4 regions of the Rhizobium sp. SRDI943 genome follow, and region 3 is predicted to be linked to each of the others. Evidence: riboswitches for the same ligand, from Rfam matches in the RefSeq annotation. Region 3 holds a riboswitch; each other region holds the start of a gene.
The links. Region 3 has a riboswitch for cobalamin ahead of bluB (5,6-dimethylbenzimidazole synthase). Riboswitches for the same ligand answer to the same signal wherever they lie in the genome.
Positions count from the first base shown of each region.

Region 1: linked by a shared signal. The riboswitch ahead of cobU (bifunctional adenosylcobinamide kinase/adenosylcobinamide-phosphate guanylyltransferase) and the one ahead of bluB (5,6-dimethylbenzimidazole synthase) in region 3 are both predicted to bind cobalamin.
Region 2: linked by a shared signal. The riboswitch ahead of nrdH (glutaredoxin-like protein NrdH) and the one ahead of bluB (5,6-dimethylbenzimidazole synthase) in region 3 are both predicted to bind cobalamin.
Region 4: linked by a shared signal. The riboswitch ahead of AC245Y_RS17980 (CbtB domain-containing protein) and the one ahead of bluB (5,6-dimethylbenzimidazole synthase) in region 3 are both predicted to bind cobalamin.

Region 1 covers NZ_CM172787.1:2,408,609-2,412,396, reverse strand. Annotated here, with positions in the region: gene AC245Y_RS12465 (chloride channel protein) at 1-95, opposite strand, end outside; cobalamin riboswitch at 355-751, shown strand; gene cobU (bifunctional adenosylcobinamide kinase/adenosylcobinamide-phosphate guanylyltransferase) at 1,129-1,638, shown strand; gene cobW (cobalamin biosynthesis protein CobW) at 1,643-2,692, shown strand; gene cobN (cobaltochelatase subunit CobN) at 2,697-3,788, shown strand, end outside.
Region 2 covers NZ_CM172787.1:3,883,826-3,887,613, forward strand. Annotated here, with positions in the region: gene nrdE (class 1b ribonucleoside-diphosphate reductase subunit alpha) at 1-558, opposite strand, end outside; gene nrdI (class Ib ribonucleoside-diphosphate reductase assembly flavoprotein NrdI) at 597-1,010, opposite strand; gene nrdH (glutaredoxin-like protein NrdH) at 1,020-1,241, opposite strand; cobalamin riboswitch at 1,523-1,748, opposite strand; gene AC245Y_RS19620 (heavy metal translocating P-type ATPase) at 1,913-3,788, opposite strand, start outside.
Region 3 covers NZ_CM172787.1:2,244,954-2,248,741, reverse strand. Annotated here, with positions in the region: gene AC245Y_RS11650 (MFS transporter) at 1-397, opposite strand, end outside; gene AC245Y_RS11645 (LysR family transcriptional regulator) at 546-1,457, shown strand; cobalamin riboswitch at 1,456-1,643, shown strand; gene bluB (5,6-dimethylbenzimidazole synthase) at 1,686-2,372, shown strand; gene AC245Y_RS11635 (SDR family NAD(P)-dependent oxidoreductase) at 2,563-3,309, shown strand; gene AC245Y_RS11630 (DUF2865 domain-containing protein) at 3,424-3,788, opposite strand, start outside.
Region 4 covers NZ_CM172787.1:3,529,710-3,533,497, forward strand. Annotated here, with positions in the region: gene AC245Y_RS17975 (CbtA family protein) at 15-761, opposite strand; gene AC245Y_RS17980 (CbtB domain-containing protein) at 788-997, opposite strand; adenosylcobalamin (AdoCbl) riboswitch at 1,011-1,153, opposite strand; gene AC245Y_RS17985 (histidine phosphatase family protein) at 1,231-1,785, shown strand; gene AC245Y_RS17990 (putative bifunctional diguanylate cyclase/phosphodiesterase) at 2,243-3,788, shown strand, end outside.

The sequences.
Region 1 (3,788 bases), 160 kb from region 3:
CCGACCTCGCTACGCCGGGTCAGCGCCCGCAGGCGTCCCGGATCGAAGAAAACACGCAGCGCGCGGAAACGGCGCCGATCCAATTTCATAAGCATGGCTAGACAACTAGGCGGGGAGAGGCCCGGTCAAGGGCGGAGATGGTCGGGCACTCCGCTTGCGACGCAATTGCGGCGAAAAGCCGGCGCGCGGGATAAATATTTATGACGTAAGTCTCTGATAAAAGACGATATTTTAGGTAGAGTAAGTCGTGTTGGCGTGGCAACGCCTCGTAGCCGGTGATCGAGCGGCCGCCAAGGCCGGTTGACTTCACCCCTGCGCTTGCCTAACCATCCCGATAACGGATGGTCGACTGACCATCCTGACATAACGGATGGTTCCGGATCGGTGTTACGCCCTTCCGGATGAAAAGGGAATGTGACGGGGCGGACCCAAGCCGGGCGCCTTCATCACAGCCGACCCCGCGACTGTAGAGCGGTCAGGGTCTTCCATCCGGCATCAAGCCCTTCCGGCTCGGAGCCTGCAATCGTGCGGGCGGGCGGGATGGGCGACATGCCGGGAAAGCCACTGGATATGCATGGTGATCAACCGGGGTCGGACGCCTCTCAAGTCTACGAATCGTCCACCTTTTCACTGATGCAGCCGGGAAGGCGAGGATGATCCGCTGGCACGATCAGGGCGACCGGTTTCCGGTCTGCCCCGATCGCGGCCGATAACCGCGAGCCAGGAGACCTGCCATGCGTGCCGGGCGAGAAGCCCACACCTGGGCACTATGCCCGTTGCCAGCACGGAGGTTGTCTTGGCTGAACGATTGAATTCGGCGCGGCCTGGTGCAGCGCGCGCGACGCCTCCAAGCAGTGCTGCAAGAGGTGTGCTTTCGGCCGTTTATGTCGAATGCTGGATCCCCCCCTCTGTCCTGCCGGACATCTCCCCCACAAGGAGGGAGATCGGCAAGCAGCACGACCGTCGTCCCACATCAATTGTTTGGAGAAAAGCTCTCGGCGATTCAATCTCTCCCCTTGTGGGGGAGATGTCCGGCAGGACAGAGGGGGGTGTCACACCCTCAGTAGCCGAGAAAGGTGCACTCGGAACAAGCCACGGCTACGCACTCTCCCTGAGAGGCGTTTGAGCATGACTGCCACCTTCATCCTCGGCGGCGCACGTTCCGGCAAATCCCGCTTCGCCGAAGACCTCGTGACGGCAAGTGGCCTCGATCGCCACTACCTTGCCACCGGCCGTGCCTGGGACGAGGAGATGCAGGCGCGCATCACGCAACACAAGGCCGATCGCGGTCCGTCCTGGACGACGCATGAAGAGCCGCTCGACCTCGTCGGCAAGCTCGCCGCCATCGATGGCGAAGGGCGCATCGTGTTGATCGATTGCCTGACGCTCTGGGTCACCAATCTGATGATGGAGGAGCGGAACATGGCGGCGGAATTTGCCGCACTTGCCGATTTTCTGCTCGGCGCGAAGGCGCGGCTCGTTTTCGTTTCCAACGAGGTCGGTCTCGGCATCGTGCCCGACAATCGCATGGCGCGGGATTTTCGCGATCATGCCGGCCGCTTGCACCAATCGATCGCGGCGAAGGCCGCCGAAGTTTATTTCATCGCGGCAGGTCTGTCGCTGAAAATGAAGGGTTAAGTCCATGAACCAGCAGAAGATTCCCGCAACCGTCATCACCGGCTTTCTCGGCGCCGGCAAGACCACGATGATCCGCAACCTGCTCACCAATGCCGGCGGTAAGAAGATTGCGTTGATCATCAACGAATTCGGCGATCTCGGCGTCGACGGCGACGTGCTGAAGGGCTGCGGTGCGGAGAATTGCACCGAGGACGACATCATCGAGCTGACCAACGGCTGCATCTGCTGCACCGTTGCGGACGATTTCATTCCGACGATGACCAAGCTGCTCGAGCGCGAACAGCGGCCCGACCATATCGTCATCGAGACTTCTGGCCTTGCCCTGCCGCAGCCGCTGGTCGCCGCCTTCAACTGGCCCGACATTCGTACCCAGGTGACCGTCGACGGTGTGATCACGGTGGTCGACAGCGCCGCTGTTGCCGCCGGCCGCTTCGCCGACGACCATGATGCCGTCGATGCGCGCCGCGCCGAGGATGAATCGCTCGATCACGAAAGCCCGATCGAGGAGCTGTTCGAGGATCAACTGACCTGTGCCGACCTCATCGTGCTCAACAAGACCGACCTGATCGATGCTGCAGGGCTTATCAGGGTGCGAGACGAGGTCGCCTCCCGCACGGTGCGCAAGCCCGTGATGATCGAGGCGAGGAACGGCGAGGTGTCGGCCGGCATCCTGCTCGGCCTCGGCGTCGGCACGGAGGACGATGTCGCCAATCGCAAGTCGCATCACGAGCTGGAGCATGAAGACGGTGCGCCGCACGACCATGATGAATTCGACAGCTTCGTCGTCGATCTCGGACCCATTGCCGATCCCGCCGGCTTCGTCGAAGCGCTGAAGAGCATCATTGCTGCCCATGACGTGCTGCGCCTCAAGGGTTTTGTCGATGTCTCGGGCAAGCCGATGCGCCTGCAGCTCCAGGCCGTCGGCAGCCGGATCGACCATTATTTCGACCGCGCCTGGGGCGCGAGCGAAAAGCGCGCTACGCGCCTTGTCGTTATCGGCCTGCACGAAATGGACCAGGGTGCGGTGAGGGCAGCGATCGCAGCGCTGGCATAGACCGATGCATCTGCTTCTGGCCCAGCAGGGAACGATCAGCGACGGCGAGGAGGCAATCGACCTCGGGCAGACGCCGGGCGATATCCTGTTCCTGTCGGCGGCGGACAGCGAGCTTGCCGCGATCGCGGCCGCCCATCGCGATCGCGGGGCGGGGCCTTCGCTCCGGCTCGCAAGCCTGATGAGCCTCAAGCACCCGATGTCTGTCGATACCTATGTCGAGCGCACGGTGCGGCATGCGAAGCTGATCATCGTGCGTGCGCTCGGCGGCGCCAGCTATTTCCACTATGCGCTGGAGGCGCTGCATGCAGCGGCAGCGCGCGCCGCTGCGCTGATCGCGGTGCTGCCGGGCGATGCCAGGCCAGATGCGGGGCTGGTGCCGTTTTCCAATGTCGGTCTCGATGATCTCAACGCGTTGTGGGCCTATCTGATCGAGGGTGGCGATGCCAATGCGCGGGCATTTCTCGACTATGCCGGGGCGATGCTGTCGGGAGCCGAGAAGCCGGCGCCGGCAGTGCCTTTGATGAAGGCGGGTATTTGGTGGCCGGGGCGGGGGTTGATCGGGGTCGAGGAGTGGCGGCGGGTTGCTGCGTCGCCTTTAGAGATGTCTTTGGATGTGGCACCCCCCTCTGTCCTGCCGGACATCTCCCCCACAAGGGCGGAGATCGGTAAGTCGCACGGGCTTCCCGCAAAAGAACCGTTTGAAAATGCCGCAACACCTTCGGCGCATGGGATGGAGCGAGGCCTCTCATCCCTGATCTCCCCCCTTGTGGGGGAGATGTCAGGCAGGACTGAGGGGGGTATCCCGAACTCGGCGGCAGACGCAGGATCGCAACCCATCGTCGCCATCAGCTTCTACCGCGCGCTCGTCCAAAGCGGCGAGACCGGGCCGATCGAAGCTCTGATCGAAGCGCTGATGACACTCGGCCTCCGGCCGCTGCCGGTCTTTGCCTACAGCCTCAAGGATCCTGTCTCGACAGGCATTCTCGAAAGCGTGTTTTCGGCACTGAAACCTGATGTCGTCATCAATACGACGGGTTTTGCCGTCTCCGCACCGGGTGCGGACCGGCAGGCGACGGTGCTGGAGGCGAGTGAGGCG
Region 2 (3,788 bases), 1.6 Mb from region 3:
CACGCCGCCGCCGCGCTTCGACAATTGCAGCGCCGAATTGATCGACCGGCCGATCGATTCCATATTGTCCTCGACGCGCAGCAGGAAGCAGGAAACCAGTTCGCCGCGCTGCTTCTTACCGGCATTGAGGAAGGTCGGCGTCGCCGGCTGGAAGCGGCCGGAAATGATCTCGTCGACCATGTCGCGGGCAAGGCTCTCGTCGCCGCGCGCCAAGGCCAGGGCCACCATGCAGATGCGGTCCTCATAGCGCTCGAGATAGCGCTTTCCGTCGAAGGTCTTCAGCGTATAGCTGGTGTAATATTTGAAGGCGCCGAGGAAGGTCGGGAAACGGAACTTCTTGGCATAGGCCTGGTCGAACAGATCCCGCACGAAATTGAAGGAATACTGGTCGAGAACCTCCTGCTCGTAATAGCCCTCGGTCACGAGGTAATCGAGCTTTTCCCGGAGATTGTGAAAGAACACCGTGTTCTGGTTCACATGCTGCAGGAAATACTGCTTGGCCGCCATTCGATCCTTGTCGAGCTGGATCCGCCCCTGATCGTCATAGAGGTTCAGCATCGCATTCAGCGCGTGGTAGTCGAGCGTTTCCGCTGCTTTCAAAGGGCGTTCGAGAATTCCCGTGTCCAAAACCGTTCCATTCCGTGTTTGACGTTGGCGACATCCGCTTCTGTGCCCAGCAGTTCGAACCTGTAGAGGTAAGGCACCTGGCACTTCTTTGAGATCACGTCGCCGGCGAGCCCGTATGTTTCGCCGAAATTGCTGTTGCCCGCGGCAATCACGCCGCGGATGTGTCCTCGGTTTTCCGTATCGTTGAGGAAACGGATCACCTGCTTGGGAACGGCGCCCTTGCCGCCGTCGCCGCTATAGGTCGGCACGATCAGCACGAAGGGTTCGCGGATATGGAACGCGTCTGCGCCATTTGGCGGAATGCGCGCCGCGCGCAGTCCGAGCTTGGCGACGAACCGATGGGTGTTCTCGGACCGGCTGGAATAATAGACGATCAGAGCCATCGCCTTTCCTCAGGAAAGTGCGCTGATCATGTCGGGACGGAAGCCGGCCCAATGCTGCTCGCCGGCGATGACGACGGGCGCCTGCATGTAGCCGAGGCTGCGGACCCGATCGAGCGCTTCGGCATTCTGCGAAATATCGACGATGTCATAATCGACGCCCAACCGGTCGAGGGCGCGGTAGGTGGCAGTGCATTGGACGCAGGCAGGCTTGCTGTAGACGGTGATGGTCATGATATTCCTCGTGACGACGCGATTGGGACGCAGGACATCGATCGGAAATCTCGCGATATCCGTCGAAAACACTCTGTATTTTGCAGCGATGCGGCTCGTTCAGCCGCTGGGCGTGATCCGCCCTCTACCTCTAGCGGGTGGCGGCCTGAACTGAGATACTGACATGACTTCACCCCGAAGTGGCTCAATGCGAAGGTTTCGGGGGCGGAGGCTCGGGCCTGCGAAACGCGATGCGGAGATTCCCCGCAGCCATGCAACGCGACCTTCCGGACACCCCGCCCGTGGACGTTTCGTTCGAGGCAGGTCTCCTGGCTCACGGGTCAAAGCACCCTGCCCCAGCCTTCCCGGAGCATCATGCTCCAGTGACCTGAAATCGGACAGTTGCTCGCCGCTTACAGTTGCGGGGGCAGCTCCGGCATTGCCGCGCCATGATGGCGAAACGCACCGTATTCCCGTCTTAGCCGCCGATCCTCACGAATCGACGGAACCTCGAACACTAGATATGGTACGCGAATCGCTGATGACGTCAACAAGTTGTTGTGGCAGCGCAGCAATGGCGGCAGCGAATCGCCGTGACTGTGTATGATGTGGATAACGAAGCGTTAACGGAAAAGCGCTGTGGAGAACCCGTCAGAAAAGAGCCGGCAGAAGCCGGCTCCCCGAAACGACATTCATATTTTTATTCGAAGCAGCCTGAGCGCGTTGATCGTCACCAGCACGGTGGCGCCGGTATCGGCGAGGATCGCTGGCCAGAGCCCGGTAATGCCGGCGATCGTCGTCACCAGAAACACCGCCTTTAGCCCGAGTGCGATGGTGATATTCTGCAGGATGTTGCGCATCGTGCGTTTGGAAAGTTCGATCATCCGCGCCACGTCGCCAACGCGTCCGTGCAGCACGGCGGCATCCGCCGTCTCCAGCGCCACATCGGTGCCGCCGCCCATAGCGATACCGATATCGGCAGCGGCCAGCGCCGGAGCATCGTTGATGCCGTCGCCGATCTTGGCGACGATGAAGCCTTGGCGCTTCAATTCGCCGACGACCCGCTGCTTGTCCTCCGGCATCATCTCGCCGCGCCAGTCGATGCCGAGCATGCCGGCAACGGCTGCTGCCGTCCGCTTGTTGTCGCCGGTCAGCATGATAGCCTTGACGCCTGCTGATTTGAGGGCAGCGAGCCCGGCCTCGGCATCCTGACGCGGCTCGTCGCGCATGGCGATAAGGCCGGCCACAACACCGTTGACGAGCAGCACCGACACGCTCTTGCCCTCGTCGTTCAACGCCGAGATGCGTGCATCCTGTTCAGCACTGAGCGTCCCGCGCTCGCGGGCGGCGGGTGGCGACAAGAGGTCCAGCGTCTCACCACCGACTTTGCCGCTGACGCCCTTGCCCGGCAGCGCTTCCAGCTCGAAGGCCGGCGGCACGGGAACGCCGTCCGCCTTGGCGCGGTTGAGGATCGCCAGCGCCAGCGGATGGCTGGAACCCTGTTCCAGCACCGCCGCGCGCGACAGCACCTGCGCCTCGGTCAGACCAAAGGAAATGATGTCAGTCACCTGAGGCTTGCCTTCCGTCAGCGTGCCTGTTTTGTCGAAGGCGACCATCGTCACCTTGCCGAGCGTCTCCAGCACCGCGCCGCCCTTCATCAGCAGCCCGCGCCGCGCACCGGATGAAAGCGAGGCAGCGATCGCCGCCGGCGTTGAGATGACGAGCGCGCAGGGGCAGCCGATCAAAAGGATCGCAAGGCCCTTATAGACCCATTCGCCCCATGGCCCTGCGAACAGCAGCGGCGGAACGACCGCAACCAGCGCTGCGACCACGACCACGCCGGGCGTGTAATAGCGCGAGAACCGATCGATGAAGCGCTCGGTCGGCGCCTTCGATTCCTGCGCCTCCTCCACCAGCTTGACGACGCGGGCGATGGTATTGTCGGCCGCGGCCGCCGTAACGCGAACCCTAAGCACCGCATCGCCATTCACCGTGCCGGCAAAAACGACGGCATCGACGCCCTTACGCACTGGCGTGCTCTCGCCCGTTACCGGCGCCTCGTCGATCGCGCTCTCGCCTGAGAGGATGATGCCGTCCGCCGAGATCCGATCGCCAGGACGTACCATGATGATGGCCCCGACCGAAAGGCTTTCCGCCGGCACCTCCCGTGTCTGCCCATTGTCTTCGAGCAGCGAGGTCTTCGGCACCAGCGCCGTCAGCGACTGGATGCTTTCGCGCGCCTTGCCCGCTGCCACCCCTTCCAGCAGCTCGCCAACGAGGAACAGGAACACAACGGTCGCCGCCTCTTCGCCGGCATTGATGATAACGGCGCCGACGGCGGCGATCGTCATCAGCATCTCGATCGAAAACGGTGTGCCTGAGAAGGCGGCCATGATGGCGCGCCGCGCGATCGGCACCAGCCCGATCAGCATGGCGACGATGAAGGCGTAGGACGCGATCGCCGGCACGAGATGGCCGACGGTGTAGGCGGCAACGAGTGCTCCACCCGAAAGGATGGTCAGCCGGCCCTTCCTGCTCTGCCACCAGGGACCGGCCATCGGCGCATGA
Region 3 (3,788 bases):
GAAACTGGTGCGAGAGGACGGCCACCTGGCAGATCAGCATAGCGCCGCCACTCATGCCCTGGAGGAAGCGGGCGACGATCAGAACGGATGCATTGTCCGCGAGCCCGCAGATCAGCGAGGTCAAGCCGAAGGCAATGATGCCGATCAGGAAGACGCGCTTGCGGCCATAACGGTCGGCCAGCGTGCCCGTTGCCATAAGCACCGTTGTCACCGCGATCGTATAGGCATTCATGATCCATTGAAGTTGCTGGAAATCGGCATGCAGCACCGCCTCCAGCGTCGGCAATATCGCGGGTACGCTTGAGATCTCCAGGCCGAACATCAGGGATGAAAGGCAAGCAGCTGCCAAGGCGACGATGCCCTGCAGCCTGGATGAGATGATGGAAGCGGGTGACATGGTTATCCTTTCAGCACGGGATGAGCGACGGCGAAATCCCGATGACAGGTGAAATCGATGCGCTGCCGGGAGCCACCATAATCGTCACTTGACCATAACTGAATTGGATGATTTTCTATTTCAGAAACAACAATTTTGGATGATTGATATGACGATGCTCGATGTGGATGCGGTCCGGGCGTTCGTGACTATTGCCGAGCTGCAGAGCTTCACCCGCGCCGCTGAGGCGTTAGGCAGCACCCAGGCCGCAATTAGCGTCAAGTTGAAGCGGTTGGAGGAGCGGCTCGGCCACAGGCTGATCGAGCGGACCCCGCGTTTGGTGCGCCTGTCGGCGCAGGGCGCGGTCTTTCTTCAATCCGCGCGGGATTTCATCGGCGCTCATGATCGTGCGGTCGCAGCTCTTTCCTCGACAAGCCGGCACTTCACGCTCGGCATAGCCGCGCATGTGGCGGGGCCGGAGGTTCCGACGATTCTGGCGCGTCTCAGCGCTCACGATCCAGGGCTGACGATCGAGGTGCGGCTCGACAATTCTCGAGTGTTGCTCGATGCATTCGATCGCGGTGAGCTGGATGCGGCGATCATTCGCCGGGAGGAGGACCGGCGTGACGGCGAGGTGCTGGGGCCGGAGCATTTCGGGTGGTTCGCGGCACCGCAGTTCGAGTATCGCCGCGGCGAGCCGCTGCGTCTTGCTGCGCTGTCACCGTCCTGTGGCGTCCACAACATCGCCACCCACGCGCTCGATGGTGCAGGAATCGCGTGGAACGAGGTTTTCCTCGGCGGGGGCTCGCTGGTGATGACGGCGGCGGTGTCGGCTGGACTTGCGGTCGCGGCATTCTCCCACCGTCTTGCGCCGGTGGGCTCGATTGAAGTGAGTCAGCGCTTCAGCCTGCCGCCGCTGCCCTCGTCGGAGATTGTCCTGCATTCGACACTAACGGATGCAAGATCGCGCTCGGCGCTCAGAACGCTGGCTGCGGCGTTCAGGGAACATCGCGCCGCTGCCAAACCGAACGCGGCTTCAACGCCACATCGGGTCCAGCTTGCCGCCGCGCCGGTTTCCTGAAATAGATGCGCCGTCAGGTGCCCGCCGGTAAGGCGGGAGAATCGGGAATCCGGTGCAAGACCGGAACGTGCCCAACGCTGTAAGGCCGACGCCTGCCGCTTCATCACGCCACTGGCTTTTCGCCGGGAAGGCTGCGGCAGACGGATGACGCCGAGTCAGAAGACCGGCCTGGCAAGATAGACCGATCCGCGCGGACGGCGGGGCGGTCGCGTTGTTTGGGATTTGACGATGCGACCCTTTGATGAGGATGCCCTTTCGGCGGCATCCGGTTTTTCCTTGATCGAACGCGAGGCCGTCTATCACGCGATCATGACGCGGCGTGACGTTCGCAGTCAGTTCCTCCCCGACCCTTTGCCCGACGATGTCGTGAAGCGGTTGCTGACGGCAGCGCATCACGCGCCGTCGGTTGGTTTCATGCAGCCGTGGAATTTCATTCTGGTGAAAAGCCCAACTGTGCGGGCGCGCGTCCGGGACGCCTTTGCGAGCGCCAACGAGGAGGCGGCGCAGATGTTTGCCGGCGAGCGGCGGCAGGCCTACCGCGCCCTCAAGCTCGAAGGCATCGTGGAGGCGCCGCTCGGCATATGCGTGACCTGCGATCCCACGCGTAGTGGCAGCGTGGTGCTGGGGCGCACCCACAATCCGAAGATGGATTCATATTCGACCGTCTGCGCCATCCAGAATCTCTGGCTGGCGGCGCGGGCGGAAGGGGTCGGCATCGGTTGGGTCAGCATTTTTCGCGAAGGCGATCTAAAGAGCATTCTCGGCATACCCGAGCATATCGAGGTGGTCGCCTGGCTCTGTGCCGGTTTCGTCGACCGGCTCTATGACGAGCCGGAACTCTCCGTCAAAGGCTGGCGGCAGCGGCTACCGCTCGAGGAACTCGTCTTTCATGATGGATGGGGACTGAACGCCTAGGGCAGTGCGGTGGAGCATCGCCTCAATCGCACAGTCACGCCATTGACAGTCAAGGTGAGCAAACCGGTATCGCCGACGCCGTGCGAGGCCGAGATGTCTTTATTCCTGACCGTCATATCGATACGCTGAAGGCGAAGTCCCGGAATTGGATATTCGGCTATCGGCGGCTCAATCGGAGGATAACGGCCCAATGAACATGATCGACTTGAAGGAACGCATCATCGTGATCACAGGCGGTGCGCGCGGCATCGGCTATGCTATCGCAGAGCGCGTCATCCAGTCTGGTGGCAAGGTGGCCATCTGGGACTTGAACGAAAACATGGCGAAGGACAGCGCTTCCGCTCTCGGATCCGGCACCGTCGCTTTCGGCGTCAACGTCGCAGATCCCGTATCAGTGGAAAATGCGGCGGCGGCGACCGAGGAGATTTTTGGCCGTATCGACGGGCTCGTCAATTCCGCCGGGATTACCGGCCCGGCAAAACCTGCGGTCGAATACGATGTCAGCGAGTGGAAAGACGTCGTCGATGTCTGCCTCACGGGAACCTTCAATTGTTGCCGGCACGTCGTTCCGGTCATGTTAAAGCGCGACTACGGGCGGATCGTGAACATTTCCTCGGTTGCGGGCAAGGAAGGAAATCCGAACATCGCCGCCTACAGCGCAGCGAAAGCTGGTGTGCTGGGCTTCACCAAGTCTCTTGGCAAAGAACTCGCAAAGACAGGGATCGCCGTGAACGCGGTAACGCCGACCACCGCAAAGACACCCATATTGGACGGGCTGACACCCGAGTTTATCGAATATATGCGCGTCCGCATTCCGCGCGACCGTTTTGCCGAACTTCATGAGATCGCTTCGATGGTCGTCTGGCTGCTCTCCGAAGAGAACTCCTTCACGACCGCATCGACGTTCGACTTGAGCGGCGGTCGTACGACCTACTGACCATGCTCCAGCGACCCGCATTCACCTCCCGCCGCACGTTCACCTGACTCGCGGTCATCTCATGCCCCCTGGCACAACGGCGCTATGGCTCGGCCACCGCATCCAGCTGTTCGATCACTGCTGCTGTTGCGGCTGCGGACCTGACGTTGCCGGGTTGGCGAGATCAATCGAGCCCTGATCACCGGCCAGAAATTGCGGGCCGACCTGACGGACGCGGTTCTGCGCCGGATCGTAGGGGCGCTCGGGAACGGACGGCTGCGGTGCGATCTGCGCTGCCGCATCCTTCGCCGGGGGATTGGTGCGGATGGTGGTGATCGAGCCCTGCTGCGGCGGTTCGCTCACCGCCTGCTTGCCGCGCATCTCCTCGTAATAGGCGGTGAGATTGCAGGCGCAGGCGGACTTTTCCCCGGGCGTGCGGTTCTTGTAGGCAAAGGCATTTTTCATGGCGCTGTAGGGCGTGCCCGTTGCGACCGAGATCA
Region 4 (3,788 bases), 1.3 Mb from region 3:
GCCCTTCGATGCGTTCAGTGCAATGCCGTGGCCGGCCGGCCGCGTTGCCCGCCCTTAACGGCAAGCCGCTTTTCCGCCAGCGCCCCGAAGGCGAGGCCGAGCGTTGCCCAGAGGATCACATGCATTCCGAGCGAAGTGGTGCGGAAACGCCAGAGCACCATCGCCGAGAAGTTCTCCGGCACCTCGTTGATCGGCGGCAGCAGAGAGAGCACGAGGCCGATGAAGACGAGATAGGCAACGCCGGCGATAGTCGCGCCGTTCCAGGGACCGAAGCGCCCGGAGAGACGACGTGACAGCGCCACCGCGGCAATGAGCGCGGCAAGCGAAACGACGATCATCAGGAAGAACAGTTCGGTCCTGACGCCGATCGTGTCGGGATTGCCGACCGCCGGCGGAGTGGCGGGATATTTGATGCTGGGAACAAGCACGACCGCCACGAAGGCGGCGATGGCGATGACGGCCGAGGTACCGCGCGGCGAAAGGCTGCTGAAGCGGCCTTGCACGAAAGCGAAAGCGAGCGCGAAGAGCCCACCGACGGCGACGCTGTAGGCCATGACGCCGGTGAAAAGGCCAAGACCGGCCTGTGTGGCGCGGCTGACGATTTCGGGTTCGGCAGCCTCGCCGGCTGCTTGGGCACTTGCCTCCTCGAAAGCGATCGCCGCATCGACCAGCGGCTCGCCGAAAATATGGGCGAAAGCGAAAACGAGGATGCCGGCAATCAGGCCCGCGAGCATGCCGCGAAGCAGAAGGTTTCCAACCATGTCAGGAACTCCGATCGCGAAGCGCTTTAGTGGCAGGGAAAGCCGAGGAGATGGCGGCCGTCATGCACGAATTCGTGCACATACATGCCGTTGAACAGCGCCATCGCGCCTTCCTCGGTGCCGACGAAATAGAGGACGATGAGCATCAGCAGGCCGCCGAAGATCGCCCAGGGCAGGATCTCTCCTACAGGGATCGGCGCCGGTACTGCTACGGGCGCGAAAGTGGTGTCAGACATGTATTCCTCCGGGAATGACGCGTTCAGTCGAAAGAGTGCTCGTGCAGTAGGGTCTGACTTCCAGCGCGAAGAGCTTTCGACACGCTGGTCACAGTGGCGCGACCGCGCCGGACTTACACCGGCTTCCAAACCCGCAACAGCACGGTTATATCTGCACGCCGAAGAGACTGTCAACGAAACTTCACAAGCCGGCGAAGGACGCTGTCGCCGCATTCCGGGAGGCAAGAACGGCTGTGAACACGCGCCTCACCTGGATCTGCCATGGCGCGACGGCGGCAAGCCGCAAGGCCCTGTTCCCGCTCGACGAACCGCTGGAGGACAAGGCAGTGGAGGAGGCCGGCAGGATGATCGCTCTGCCCCGCGCCGACCTTATTGTCACGAGCCCCGCCTTGCGCGCCCGTCAGACTGCCGATGCGCTCCGCCTCGAAGCCCAAATAGATCAGGCGCTTTGCGACTGCGACCATGGCCGCTGGGCCGGCAGGTCGATCGCGGCCATCGGGACCGAAGAGCCGGAGAACCTCGTGGGGTGGATGAGCGATCCGGAAGCGGCCCCGCATGGCGGCGAGAGCCTTGTTGATCTGCGCACGCGCATCGCCGGCTGGATGGATGAGCAATCGAGCCTCGGCGGCCATGTGATCGCCGTTAGCCACGCGGCCGTCATCCGGGCAGCGATCGTGCATGTACTGCAGGCGCCGCTCTCCTCCTTCTGGCTGAGCGACGTCGAGCCGCTTTCCGTCATCCGCATGACCAGCAACGGACAGCGCTGGTCTCTGCGCTTCCAGCATTAGAGACTGCTGATCTTATCCAGCTTTGCACAAGCAAATCGCGTCATCTATGTTGAACCCGGCTTTGCGGGGACTACTTCCTTGTCCCAAGGAGATGGAAGAATGACATATGATTGGAGTGGCGAGCGCACGCGACGCCTGCGTTTTATGCGTGTCGCCACAGTCACGGTTCTGGTCGGTCTCATCTTCAGCGTTCCGCTGCTGATCGTCACCGCCTGAAGCACGAGAAAGGGCGAGCGATGCATTAGCACGCTCGCCTTCGTTCTTTTCCCGCATCAGCCGGTCTCCCGAACCACGAAGGCGATCGCGCTGATAACGACGCCCTAGTTCCCCACAGGCCCCGTCGGGTCTCTCTGCGGCACAGCAACAGGCTGCCGCCTCTGATAATTCGCCTTCTGGTTTCAACAAACATTTCAGACTTTCGTGATATTTCCGCGAAGGTGGAGATGGAGAAGGCATAATGCCGGTGTTTTTCCAAAGCAGGGCCGGACGGCAATGCGTGTCGATCGTGGTGTCTGGAGTGACCCTCTGGCTTCTCGGCACGCTGCTACAGCTCGACGACAGCCTGGTCGCCTTCATGACCGGCTTCGGCGAGTACGGCGCCGACAAGCTCGTTCTGGCGCTCGGCATCGCCGGCGCCATGAGCTTCGTCTATTCGGTGCTGCGCATCGCCGACCTGCGTAAGGAAATGGAACTGCGCGCGGCCGCCCAGGCAAAAGCCGATTGGACCGCAACCCACGACCATCTCACCAAGCTGCCGAACCGCTACGCCTTCGAGCGCAAGAGCCTCTCCCGGCCGATCAAGGACGACGAGGCCGAGATCGAGGAGTGGGACCGCAACGTCACCATCTTCTCCGTTGACCTCGACGGCTTCAAGAAGGTCAATGACCTCGTCGGCCACAAGGGCGGCGACATCCTGTTGATCGAGGTTGCCAGACGCATCTGCGCGCTCGGCAATGCCGATTGCGTCTATCGCTTCGGCGGCGACGAATTCATCATCGTCGCCTTCGCCCTGACGGCGCAGCGCGAGGAGCGTTTTGCCAAGCTGCTGATCCAGGCCGTCACCCGGCCGATCCATATCGATGGCTTTGCCGTCGAAGTCGGCGCCAGCGTCGGCTATGACCGCTGGGCCGAGGGAGCCGAGCCGCTGGAAGATGCCGCCCACCGTGCCGACCTCGCCATGTACGAGGCGAAATCACGCGGACCCAACCACTATTTCGTCTTCGAACCTTCGATGCAGGACAAGGTAACGGAACGCGCCGCGCTGGAAACCAGGCTGCGCGCCGCGATCTCCAACAAGGCGATCAAGCCCTTCTATCAGCCGCTGATCGACCTCAAGACCGGCCAGCTCTGCGGCTTCGAGGCGCTGGCGCGCTGGATCGGCGACGACGGCGTCAACATCCCGCCGCCGGTCTTCATCGATATCGCCGAGGAAACCGGCATGATCACGGCATTATTCGAGGATCTCCTCACCCAGGCCTGCAGCGACGCACTCGCCTGGCCGGATCATGTGACGTTGTCCTTCAACGTCTCGCCGGTGCAGATGGAAGACAGATTGCTGACATCGCGTATTCTCAAGGTCCTTTCGGCAAGCCGGCTGCCGCCGCAGCGCCTGGAAGTGGAGATCACCGAAAACGCGCTGATCCAGGATCCCGCCATCGCCGCCCTCATTCTCGACGAGCTGCACGCCGCCGGCATCCAGATCGCACTCGACGATTTCGGCACGGGCTATTCGAGCCTCGCCCAGCTTTCCCGCTATCGTTTCGACAAGATCAAGATCGACAAAAGTTTCATCGCCACCTATCGCGACGACGAGCGGCAGGAAAAGATCGTCCGCGCCATGCTCGGCCTCGGCAGGAGCCTCAACATCAAGACGACGGCGGAAGGCATCGAGGAGCACGGCCAGCTCGCCTTCCTGCTGCAGCTTGGCTGCGACATCGGCCAGGGCTATCTTTTCGGCAAGGCGATGCCCGCCGCCGAGGCGGGCATCTTCATCAGCGATCGCA